Regions from separate parts of the Pseudoalteromonas sp. SR43-2 genome, predicted to be linked through region 3. Evidence: predicted binding sites of a transcription regulator. Region 3 holds the regulator's gene; each other region holds the start of a gene.

What was found. Region 3 encodes MetJ, which represses methionine synthesis genes. Its sites were predicted from a motif close to TAGACGTCTAGACGTCTA; they were not measured.
Region 1: a site for MetJ is predicted at 2,321-2,338, ahead of metK (methionine adenosyltransferase). Genes of this name have one in related genera too.
Region 2: a site for MetJ is predicted at 1,942-1,959, ahead of H5120_RS01260 (methylenetetrahydrofolate reductase). Genes of this name have one in related genera too.

What each region holds. Positions count from the first base shown of each region.
Region 1 is NZ_JACJED010000004.1:238,697-243,018, forward strand. Features, by position in the region: gene tkt (transketolase) at 144-2,135, opposite strand; gene metK (methionine adenosyltransferase) at 2,440-3,591, shown strand; gene H5120_RS05295 (hypothetical protein) at 3,767-4,315, shown strand.
Region 2 is NZ_JACJED010000001.1:251,888-256,209, reverse strand. Features, by position in the region: gene H5120_RS01265 (pitrilysin family protein) at 1-1,752, opposite strand, end outside; gene H5120_RS01260 (methylenetetrahydrofolate reductase) at 2,003-2,959, shown strand; gene H5120_RS01255 (sensor domain-containing diguanylate cyclase) at 3,220-4,200, opposite strand; gene H5120_RS01250 (DEAD/DEAH box helicase) at 4,260-4,322, opposite strand, start outside.
Region 3 is NZ_JACJED010000008.1:98,630-102,951, forward strand. Features, by position in the region: gene metL (bifunctional aspartate kinase/homoserine dehydrogenase II) at 1-204, opposite strand, end outside; gene metB (cystathionine gamma-synthase) at 640-1,887, opposite strand; gene metJ (met regulon transcriptional regulator MetJ) at 2,177-2,497, shown strand; gene H5120_RS09005 (malic enzyme-like NAD(P)-binding protein) at 2,561-3,802, opposite strand.

The DNA.
Region 1 (4,322 bases), on a different contig from region 3:
TTTATCGCACTACCTTGCCTGATAGCTTACTTTCTTGCAAGAAAAGCAGCATTGTTCAAGGTGAAGTTGCTTCATGTAAAGGCATAAAAAAACCCGCAACATGTGCGGGTTTTTCAATTACTTACTTTATTTGATCAAAGCGATTAAAAAAGCTCGTTTGCTTTGCTTACAATGTTTTCCACTGTAAAACCAAAGTGCTCAAACAGCTCGCCAGCAGGTGCTGACTCACCAAAGGTAGTCATACCTACTACTGCGCCATTTAGACCTACGTACTTGTACCAGTAGTCAGCAATACCTGCTTCTACTGCTACGCGGCGTGTAACAGATGCCGGTAATACGCTTTCTTTGTACTCTGCGCTTTGATCTTCAAAGGCATCAGTACATGGCATAGATACAACACGTACCTTTTTACCTTGGCTGCGTAGCTCAGTTGCTGAATCTTGTGCTAGTTGCACTTCAGAGCCCGTCGCAATGAAAATAATTTCAGGATTGCCGTCACAGCTAAGGATGTAACCACCCTTTTTAACATCGCTTAATTGCTGTGCGTCACGCGCTTGTTGCTCAAGACCTTGGCGAGTAAAGATTAACGATGTTGGACCGTCTTTACGCTCAATAGCTTGTTGCCATGCAATTGCCGACTCAACTTGGTCACATGGGCGCCAGTTGTATAAGTTAGGCGTTAAACGCATGCTTGCAATTTGCTCTACTGGTTGGTGAGTTGGACCATCTTCACCTAAACCGATTGAATCGTGCGTGTATACAAAAATGCTTGGTTGCTTCATTAATGCAGCCATACGTACGGCATTTTTTGCATATTCAACAAACATTAAGAACGTAGCACCGTAAGGAATAAAGCCTTTATGAAGGGCAATACCATTCATAATTGCCGACATACCAAACTCACGTACACCGTAGTAAATGTAGTTACCGCTTGCATCGTCGTGTGTTAAACCTTTAGAGCCATCCCAAATTGTTAAGTTTGAGCCTGCTAAATCGGCTGAGCCACCCATAAATTCTGGTAATAACGGACCAAATGCGTTTAATGCATTTTGTGATGCTTTACGAGACGCTGGGTTTGCTGGGTTTGCTTGTAATTGCTCAATGTACGCTTGAGATTTTTCAGCCCAATCGCCAGGCAGTTCGTTATTAATACGACGCTTGTATTCAGCTGCAAGCTCTGGGTATGCTTTTGCGTATGCTGCAAACTTTTCGTCCCAGCTTGATTCAAGCTGCTGACCTTTTTCTTTGCTATCCCATTGTGCGTAAATATCATCAGGAATTTCGAACGCATCGCCAGTCCAACCTAAGAATTCGCGAGACGCTTTAATTTCGTCATCACCTAGTGGTGCACCGTGACAATCGTGGCTACCAGATTTATTAGGTGAGCCGTAACCAATAATTGTTTTACAACAAATTAGTGATGGTTTATCTGTAACGCTTTTAGCTTCTGCAATTGCAGCACTTATAGCATCGCTGTCGTGGCCATCAACACCACTAATTACATGCCAACCGTATGCTTTAAAGCGAGCTGGCGTGTCATCTGTAAACCAACCTTCTACTTCACCATCGATTGAAATGCCGTTGTCATCCCAAAATGCAACAAGTTTACCCAGACCTAATGTGCCTGCAAGTGAACCAGCTTCATGAGAAATACCTTCCATAAGGCAGCCATCGCCCATAAATGCATAGGTAAAGTGATCAACAATATCGTGACCTTCACGGTTAAACTGTGCAGCTAGCGCTTTTTCAGCAATTGCCATACCTACGGCATTTGTGATCCCTTGACCTAATGGACCCGTAGTAGTTTCGATTCCTGGTGCATAGCCATATTCAGGGTGACCTGGTGTTTTAGAATGCATTTGACGGAAGTTTTTAATTTCGTCCAGTGGTAAGTCGTAACCACTTAGATGCAATAGAGAATAGATAAGCATTGAACCGTGGCCGTTTGAAAGAATAAATCTGTCACGGTCAGCCCACTCTGGATTTGTTGGGTTGTGTTTTAGATAATCGCGCCATAATACTTCTGCGATATCAGCCATGCCCATAGGGGCTCCAGGGTGACCAGATTTGGCCTTTTGTACTGCGTCCATTGACAAGACGCGAATAGCATTTGCAAGTTCTTTGCGAGATGGCATGAATTCTCCTACCTTTATGTGTATTTGCGCGGGTATTTATGTGTTTGTTTATGCACCCAAGTAACTTGGGTTTGTTTATATCGACCATTCTTACTTATTGTGGGGGCTGTGTGCAATTAAAAACCCTATAAAAGTGAGGCATTATGAATATTTTTTAAGACCAAAAAGTTATTAGTAATTTTATTTAGACGTCTAGGCGTAAAAACACTATGCAAGGTGTTTTGTTTTCGATAAAATACGCCCCTTAATTTTTTAGCGCTAATACCGACGTTTGTGAAGCGCAATATTTGTGAGCAGAAATACAATGGCAAAACATTTATTTACTTCTGAATCAGTTTCTGAAGGTCATCCGGATAAAATCGCCGATCAAATCTCTGATGCGGTACTTGATGCTATCCTAGAGCAAGACTCTCATGCCCGTGTTGCGTGCGAAACTTACGTAAAAACAGGTATGGTTATGGTTGGTGGTGAAATCACTACTAGCGCATGGGTTGATATTGAAGAAATTACACGTAAAACAGTACGTGAAATTGGCTACACACATTCAGACATGGGCTTTGATGCCGATTCATGTGCAATTTTAAACACTATTGGTAAACAGTCTCCTGACATTAACCAAGGTGTTGACCGTACTAGCCCAGAAGAACAAGGTGCTGGCGACCAAGGTCTTATGTTTGGTTACGCATGTAACGAAACAGAAGTGCTAATGCCTGCGCCAATTACTTACTCACACCGTTTAGTACAGCGCCAAGCGCAAGTACGTAAAAGCGGCGAGCTTAACTGGTTACGTCCAGATGCAAAATCTCAAGTTACTTTTGCATACGAAAATGGTAAGCCAGTAGGTATTGATGCAGTAGTACTATCTACTCAGCACAGCGAAGACATTTCGCAAAAAGATTTAGTAGAAGCGGTGATGGAAACTATCATCAAGCCGGTACTTCCTGCAGAGCTTATTACAAGCGCGACTAAATTTTTCATTAACCCAACGGGTCGCTTTGTAATTGGCGGACCAATGGGCGATTGTGGTTTAACAGGTCGTAAAATCATCGTTGATACATACGGTGGTATGGCTCGTCACGGTGGTGGTGCTTTCTCTGGTAAAGATCCATCAAAAGTTGACCGCTCAGCTGCATACGCTGCACGTTACGTTGCTAAAAACGTAGTTGCGGCTGGCCTTGCTGATAAATGTGAATTACAAGTTTCCTACGCAATCGGTGTTGCAGAGCCTACATCTATCAGCGTTGAAACGTTTGGTACAAGCAAGTTAGAAGAAAGCCGTTTAATCGAGCTTATTCGTGAACACTTTGACCTGCGCCCTTACGGCTTAATTCAAATGCTTGATTTAGAGCGCCCTATCTACCTTCCTACAGCGGCTTACGGCCACTTTGGTCGTGACGAATTCCCTTGGGAACGTACAGATAAAGCTGATGCACTTCGTGCAGCCGCTGGCCTTTAAGCAAAAAGTGTTGAAGAAAATTAAAAACGGCCCTTAATAGGGCCGTTTTTGTATCTAAAACTTATCAGTTACATTGTTTGTAGTGCGTCTACAAAATAACTATAAAATCGACCTCGAATTCTTTTGTACTTTAGGTATATACTCATTTCATTATAAAAGCTTTAGGGATAGTTAAATGGCCGATAACTTTCGCGTTATATTTGCAGGACTTGCCGATAACGTTGACATAAAAACAGCGTGCGCAAACTTAGCTGCAAAATTAAAAACGTCAGATGAAAAAGTAGCTCTTTTTTTTAAAGGTAAGCCGCTGTTTGCGCCAAGCGATAAAGACAAAGCGTTAAAACAGACTAAGTTATTAGCAAGCCTAGGTATTAAAAGTAAGCTGCAAGCTGTTTCAAATGAGATTCAAAATAGCTCCCCCGCAGCTGCAAATAACAACCAACGTGATGAACGTATTTTTGATGCACTTGATTACATCACTAGCAGCTTAATACGCCTTGAAGAAAAGCTAGATGAGCTAGAGCAACGCCTTCCTGAAGCTCAATTAAATACACCAGACGAAAGTGTAGACGAATGGCAAAATGACGACCTAATGCTAGATGAGGATTTAGCACCTTCTAAAAAACGCAGTAACTTACTTTTATATTCATTGATTGCAACTGCCACCATTTTGCTAGTCGTACTGGCTGTTTTTTTAATTTTTCCCGATTTATTCTCTTTTTAAAAATGGC
Region 2 (4,322 bases), on a different contig from region 3:
TAATAATTGATCGCTCACAAGTGAATACCACTGCGCTGCATTGTCTTTATGAATACGCCCTTGAAACGACAGCATTTCTTTATCTATTTGATAACCAAAGCTACCTGCAAGCGGATAAAGTGCTTTTTGAATATCTTTATAGCTTGTCGCCTCTGAGCCACCTTGTGCAAGCATAGCCGCAGTGAGCGCAGCAACACCTTTTTTGCCTTGAGGGTCGGCAGCCGCGCCGGTATTGAATAAAAAGTTAACATCGATTAACGGCGAGCTATTGGTTTTATCAAGTACTTTAAATGCAGGTGCCGCGGGTGCTTGTTCAAGCTTTGCAGTAAGCGTATTTAAATTAACTTCTTGCTCAAAACCTGGGGCTTTATCAAGTGCCGACATTGTTAATGTGGTACGTGCGTTATCAGTAAAGTATTTATTAGCAACGGCTTTAATGTCTGCGCTGGTGATGTTATCTGCCGATTTATACAGCTGGTTTATAACCTCTGGATCGCGCTCAAAATGCATGTAGCTGGCAAGGGTTGATGCAATCGCTTGCGACGAATCTAAGCCATTTATAAAGCTGTATTTAAGGTTCGATTTTAAATCACTTAGCTTTTGCTCATCAACAAGCTCAGTGCGTGCTTTTGCATAAGTTCGATTAATGACATCGCGCGCAGTGGCTAAATCATCTGCGTTTTCTACTTTAACAAATACGTGTAATAAACCCGGATCTTTAGTCTCTGGGTTATAGGTAAACATTTGGCTGGCAATTTGTTTGTCGACCACTAGCTCTTGATATAAATCTGAATTACTAGAAAAATAAAGCTGTGAGATTAAATCAAGCGCCGCTCTGTCTTTTTTAGCAGGCTCCCACGCAGCGCCTTTGTACGATACGAGTAACCAATGCCCTGGTAGCGCTTCATCTTGCTGGTGTAAATATTTTGGTGCTTGTTGCACAGGCTCTGCTTTAATATCAGCAACATAGTTACCTTTTTTCCAGCTGCCCCAATGTTTTTTAACCATTGCCATTGTTGCTTGTGGGTCTACATCGCCCACAATAACAAGTGACACATACTCAGGTTTATAAAACTTAGCAAAAAACTCTTTACCATAGGCCATTTGATCAGGCATGGCTTCTATGTCTTTAAAAAAGCCCATAGTGGTGTGTTTATACGTGTGCTTATCAAACGCCTCTTCGCGTACAGCGCTTAATAATTTACGAATTGGGCTCGCGTTGTTTTTTAAGTACTCACCTTTTACCGTTTGGGCTTCGGTTCTAAATTGTTCTTCGGTGTAGGTTAAGTTTTGAAAAATATCAGCTTCAAGCTCAAGTACTTTATCAAGATGCTGCTTTGAAAAGTTTAAATGGTAATTTGTGTAATCGTTTGTTGTATAAGCGCGGTTATCAACACCTGAATTTTTTAATATGTCTGAGTACACATCTTCAGGGTATTTTTGTGAGCCTTTAAACATCATGTGTTCAAAAAAGTGAGCAAAGCCTGTTTTGCCCTCTTCAACTTCGTTACGCGATCCAACCGATACCGGAATTTGCAGCGACACTACATCAGGGTAATCGGTTTTAACAACCATGACACGTAAGCCGTTTTCTAGCTCTTCAATTAAGTAATCTTGTGAAAAAACACGGTCATCAGCTTTATTTACTTGTTCTTGTTGTGCTGTTGTTTGCGTGCTTTGGTTTTGTTGCATGGCGCAACCTGTTAACGCCAGCGATACCGCTAAGCTGGTTGCTAATAATTTAAATTTCATTGTTGTCCCTTTTTAAATTGAGCAAATTTGTTGTCAGATTTAACTCTTTAATTATGCCCCATAGCCAATAAATATAAGAGCCCCAAGGGAATTTATTATGTAAACAACTGTGTCAATTATAAATTATGGGAACAAGCACTATGAATAAACATCATGTTAATTGAAAAACTTTCATTAAATAAATCTATCTAGACGTCTAAATGGCTGCTATATTAAATCCATCAAAACAAACTTAGCTGGAATGAGGATTATGGCTTTATCACTAAAAGAGAAGATAGTGGACACCAATCAAGGTGTTTATCTTATTGGTACTACCCCGCCTAAAATTGGCACCGATAAAGCGCAATTAAAAACCATTGCAGAAAAGCTATTAGGTCGCTTACACGAAATTGAATACGACGGCGTGATAATTTACGACATTCAAGACGAAAGCAGCCGAACTAATCAAGACCGTCCATTTGCGTTTAAACAAACCGTTGATCCGCGTGAATACAGCCATTTACTTCGTAATTTATCTGCACAAGATGTAATTACTTATAAAAGTGTGGCGCAGCGTGGCGTAGGCGAATTTAAAGATTGGCTAAGTGAAACTAAAAACGACTACGATTTACAAAATGTTGTTTTAGTAGGTAGCCCATCATCGATAGGCGATATAAAGCTAAGCCTGCCAGATGCTTATAAAGCATTGGCTGAGCAATCAGATGATTTCTTTTTAGGTGGCGTTACGATTGCTGAACGCCATTCAAGTAAACGAAATGAGCACGAACGATTAATAGAAAAAACAGCACAAGGTTGTCAGTTTTTTATATCGCAAGCTGTTTACGATGCACAAGCGACTATAGAGCTAATTACTAGCTACGCACGTACATGTAAAGCGCAGGGTATTACACCTCAACGTATTATATTAACGTTTACCCCGTGCGGCGGCGAAAAAACCTTAGAATTTATGCAATGGTTGGGTATCTCAGTGCCAGAGGCAACAAAATGGCGCATGCTTGATGCAGACAATACATTAAGCGAATCGGTCCGTATTTGCCGCGAAAACCTCGACTTAATACTTAAAAGCTGTGCGCACCTAGACGTGCCACTGGGCTTAAATATTGAAAGCTTAACAAACCGTAAAGAAGAAATTGACGCGTCAATTAACTTATACCGTTTATTAAAAGCTATTATGGAATTAAACCTTGCTGAAAAATTAATAGCTTAAAGGCTAGGTAAGAGCTAATTAACACCCTTCTTGGCAAGCCTCATGGCTTGCTTTTTTTATGTCCGTACTTTGAAAAATAAATTAAGAAGTACAAGTAAAAATTTGCAGTTTAAGCTATTCATTGAAGCTATTTTTGGTTATTACTCTCAAGCCTTTTTAAGGCAAACCCCATAGAGGAGCACATAACACCAAAAATAAAACCTATCGCAGAAAAAACTAGCCAAGTTTTTGTGGCATGAGTCATGACGAACTTCCTTTTATTATTCTGCTTTTTTAGCGAGCCTATACGCTTGTTTATTTTTATACATTGCGTGGTCTGCATCATTTAATAGCGCTTCAAAGGGCTGCTTTTGTTTATTAGTAAAACTATAACCTATGCTGAGCGATAAATCGCAAACGTCTTCTTTGAGTAAAGATTTTGAATACTCAGAGGATATCTTATCCGTGATGAAGCTAATTTTACCTTTATCGCTTAATTGCATTACTGCAACAAACTCATCACCACCTAAACGCCCTACTATATCGGCATCTCTTAAATGTGTTTTTAGCGTATCTGCCAATATAATTAAGGCTTTGTCGCCCACTTCATGTCCGCAGGTGTCGTTTAATTTTTTAAAGTCGTTTATATCAATAAACAAGCAACATACGTCGAAGCCCAAACGCAGTGCTAAATTAAGCTTTTGCTGAGCTAGTAAGTTAAGTGCTCGGCGATTATAAATACTCGTTAATGAGTCTAACATGGCTATTTCGCGCATTTGCTCATAGCTATACACAAGCGCTAGGTCGTCTTCAATTAAATCGCGTAGTTGCTCTATGAGCTCAAAGTATTCATCGGTATAGCTAGTTATTTTAGTGTCTTTTAAGCATAGCGTGCCAAATACTTCGCCTTCAGGCCAATGAATAGGTAAACCTAAGTACGATTCAACACCATCCTCAACTACTTCTGGCAGTGTGTTCCATGCATCGTTATTGCTTGCATCATTAACATATAAAATATTATTAGTTTCAGCGACGTGCCGACAAAAAAGAGGTGTTTGAGGAGGAAGTATCGGATTGGTTTCAAAGCTTGAGCCACCTTCGTTACTTCTAATAACAACGCGATAGCCTTTGCTTGTTGCCTGAACTATATAACCAGACGGGGCAGAAAAAAGCCCCGTGATAAGGTCCATTGTTTTTTGCCATTTATGCAAAGATATTTGGCCATCAACACCAGAGAATGCCCATTTATCAGTTTCAAACATTAACTTTACCTCGGCTATTTAATAGCTCCAGTATAGGCAAAAAAGTAAAGTAAAAGCTATTATTTACGACGCCTACTTGGCTCTCTTTTACCTGTTATGCGTTTTTTATCGCGATCTTTTCG
Region 3 (4,322 bases):
CAGTAAAATATCAGCGACAGCTTGCGTGTCTTGCAGCTGATAACTTTGCCACAACGACACAAGTGTATCTGTAGTCTTACCTGCAGCAGATACCACAATACAGTCACCCGGCTGAGTATGCCCAATAATTATTTTAGCTACGCTTTGATAGCGCTCACTAGAGCTTAAGCTTGAACCACCAAATTTATGTACACAATTGACCATATTTATACCAATTCGCTTAATTAAGTTGTCTATTTTGAGGAAAGAAAACCGTATCGATAACAAGGCAAAAATTTCGTTATTTAGTTGTTCTATATTAGGAATTTTTAACGATTTTATCGTGCGGTTTAATCCCTCAAATTGATTAGGGCGTGTTGTTCTTTGTGGATTGAAATTTGTTCAATCTAGGGGCGATTAAATCGCGGCGCGAGGTTTGTAACCTAGTGGGCTAAGTAAAAACCGAGCAACAAAGAGTTAATCGTCCCTAGAAAGAACCCAAAGGGCAGCGCATGTTTGGTATTTATGCTGCGTTATCGCCTATTCATGGGGAATAACCACACTACATAGGCTCCGCCTTGCCTAAAAACCAAACATACTACTGCAAATTCACCCACCAAAGATCAACACGCCCTAGGTATTATTGCGGATTGGTATTACTTACCAAAGCGCTGGACGGGCTGCACTTAATTTAACGTTTCCACCAGAAGTGCCAGCACCTTTGCCTACACGGCCAACATTTTTATTTTGCCCTGGTTTTACAAGTTCAAATACTCGTTCAAAGTCAGCTATTAAATCGTGTATATCTTCAATCCCAACCGAAATACGAATAAGCGTATCGCCCACACCCGCCTCTAAACGTGCCTTTGCCTCCATGCCTGCGTGCGTCATAGTTGCGGGGTGACAAATTAAACTCTCTACGCCACCTAGTGACTCAGCTAAACTAAACGTTTTAAGACTAGTTAAAAATGCTGCAGCGTCGTTTATATCGCCTTTAATATCAAAACTAACCATGCCACCAAAGCCAAGTTGTTGTGCTTTAGCAAGCTCATGTTGAGGATGCGATTCAAGTCCTGGATAGTAAACTTGGCTTACAAAATTGGAACTTTCAAGGTACTTAGCTATTGCTAGCGCATTTTCTTGGTGCTGCCTTAAACGCACATTTAGAGTACGTAGACCACGAAGCGTTAAATAACTATCAAAAGGCGCGCCCGTAATACCAATATTATTTGCCCACCAAGCAAGCTCATCACCAAGCTCTTGTGTTGCAGCAATAACAGCGCCGCCCACTACATCTGAGTGCCCGTTAATATATTTAGTAGTTGAATGCACCACAATATCTACACCAAACTTAATAGGGTTTTGTAAGGCAGGAGACAAAAACGTGTTATCTGCGGCAACCAATGCACCGCATTGCTTAGCAACATCGGTAACCGCTTTAATATCGGTTAAACGAAGTACTGGGTTACTTGGAGTCTCTATCCAAATAAGCTTAGGCTTAATTGCTAAAATTTGTTGAAGGCTTTCTTCTTTTGTTAAATCTAATACTTCAAGCTTCAATAATCCGCGTTTTTGTAACGATGTAAATAAACGATAGCTACCACCATAACAATCATGTGGAATTACTAACGTGTCGTCACTGTTAAGTAGCTGAGTAGCTAAATGCACGGCAGCCATACCTGTGGCCGTAATTATGCCACGAGCGCCGCCTTCAAGCTTAGCAAGCGTCTCTGCTAAAATATCACGATTAGGGTTACCACTGCGGCCATAATCATACTCACGCTTAGTATCAAAGTCGGCAAACGAATAAGTCGTTGATAAATAAATTGGCGGCACCACTGCACCATGATGTTTATCAGCATCAACGCCGTTACGTACAGCAATGGTCGCTTTGTTTTTTTCGCTCATATTCGTCACCTGATTAATTTGGATGTTTAGACGTCTAAAAGAGTAAGTTATCCGTTTTAATAAGTCAAAGGATTTTAAAGCTCTAGATGGCTAAAGTTAGGAAAGGCGTTTGCTAGTATCACATTTTAGCTCACAAAAGTGAGCTTATTTTTACATCCCAAATAGGCTTATTAAGATAGATCGGTATCTATTATTTGACTATCTTTTTTAAATCGATAGAATTTCACGCATATTTACACGCTTTTTATACCGTGTGAGAAATTAATAATCTGAGGCAACGATACATCTTATGGCTAAATGGAATGGTGAGTATATTCACCCATACGCAGAACACGGGAAAAAATCAGAGCAAGTTAAAAAGATCACCGTTTCGATCCCGCTAAATGTATTAAAAGTTTTAACGGATGAGCGTACGCGTCGTCAAATCAACAACCTTCGCCATGCAACAAATAGTGAATTGCTATGTGAGGCGTTTTTGCATGCATTTACTGGTCAACCTTTACCAAATGACGATGACCTACGTAAAGACAACGCAGAAAAAGTACCAGAAGAAGTTAAAAAGATAATGCAAGAAATGGGTTTAGAAGTGCCTATTTTAAACGAAGAATAAATCGTTACCTTTTTAATCAAAAAACCTCAGCATTGCTGAGGTTTTTTGTTTAAGCGTTATATATTACGCCATATAATTTTCAGGCAAATCAATTTGCGCAACACCCGACTCTACCGCAGCAAGTGCTACAGCTTTAGCTATACGCGGTAGTAAACGCGGATCCATTGGTTTTGGAATAATATACTGCGCACCAAACTCTAGTTTATCTACGCCTGCGGCTTTTAAAACTTCTGCAGGTACAGGCTCTTTGGCAATACTACGAATAGCCTCAACTGCAGCAATTTTCATTTCATCGTTAATCGCGCTTGCACGTACATCAAGTGCACCACGGAAAATAAACGGGAAACATAAAACATTGTTAACCTGGTTAGGGTAATCAGAGCGCCCTGTTGCCATAATTAAATCGTTGCGTGCGCCGTGAGCAAGTGCAGGATCGATCTCTGGATCTGGGTTTGAACATGCAAACACGACCGGTTTTTCTGCCATTAGTTTTAAATCTTCGGCAGCTAACAAGTTAGGACCCGAAACACCAACAAACACATCAGCATCTGCAATTACATCTTGCAATGTGCGTTTATCGGTATTGTTAGCAAAAAGCTGTTTATATTCATTTAAATCATCGCGACGAGTATGAATAACACCTTTACGGTCAAGCATATAAATGTGTTCACGCAGTGCACCACACTTAATTAACAGTTCCATACACGCAACTGCAGCAGCGCCTGCACCTAAACATACAATTATTGCATCTTCAATTGATTTACCTTGTACTTCTAGCGCATTTAACATGCCGGCAGCCGTCACAATGGCGGTGCCGTGTTGGTCGTCATGAAAAACAGGAATGCTACAACGCTCTATTAATGCTTTTTCAATTTCAAAACACTCTGGTGCTTTAATATCTTCAAGGTTAATACCACCAAATGTGTCAGCAATATTGGCAACCGTGTTAATAAAGTCTTCTGTTGTTTTGTGCTTTACTTCAATATCAATAGAATCAAGCCCTGCAAAACGTTTAAACAATAACGCCTTGCCTTCCATTACGGGCTTAGACGCTAAAGGACCTAAATTACCCAAGCCCAAAATTGCAGTACCATTAGTGATAACCGCAACCATGTTACCTTTACCGGTATATTTATATGCATTTGCAGGATCTGCGGCAATTTCACGTACAGGCTCAGCGACACCTGGGCTATAAGCTAGGGCTAAGTCTTGAACTGTTTTAGCTGGTTTTGTTAGCTCAATGCTAATTTTACCAGGTACGGGATGTGAGTGATAATGTAGTGCTTGTTCACGAAAGTCAGACATAACGCGATGGTATCCTGCAATTTAAGTTAAAGTGAGAGGTGGAGTCTTGGGGTACGATACCCTTATTATTTTTAAATTCCAAGCAATATCAGGTCTATCCTGTTATATGCTATATCCTTTAATTTTAAGAGGTTTTTCAGTAACTTTGCAGGATTATATAAACATTTGATAAATAAAAATTCACCAAAAAAGTAAGTTTTGAGGTGTGTTTATGTCTATTAAAATATTAAAAAAATGTATGTTTAACACATCATCACAAACTTAAAATAACAGCCTACTACACTACTTTAAAAACAGATAAGCCCACGTTAGCTACTTTTATCAACCTAGTTAAAATTTGTACTATTTAAAATATAGAGAATATCTATCGATTTGTCTGTAAAGGTTTATGCATACTCAGAATAAGAATAGGAAATAGTTATGCAAGGTGTGATGTAGCTCGAGCAAGCTAAATAAGATAAGAAGTAGTAAATTTTAGACACAAAAAAAGCACCCTAAGGTGCTTTTTTTAACTAAACAG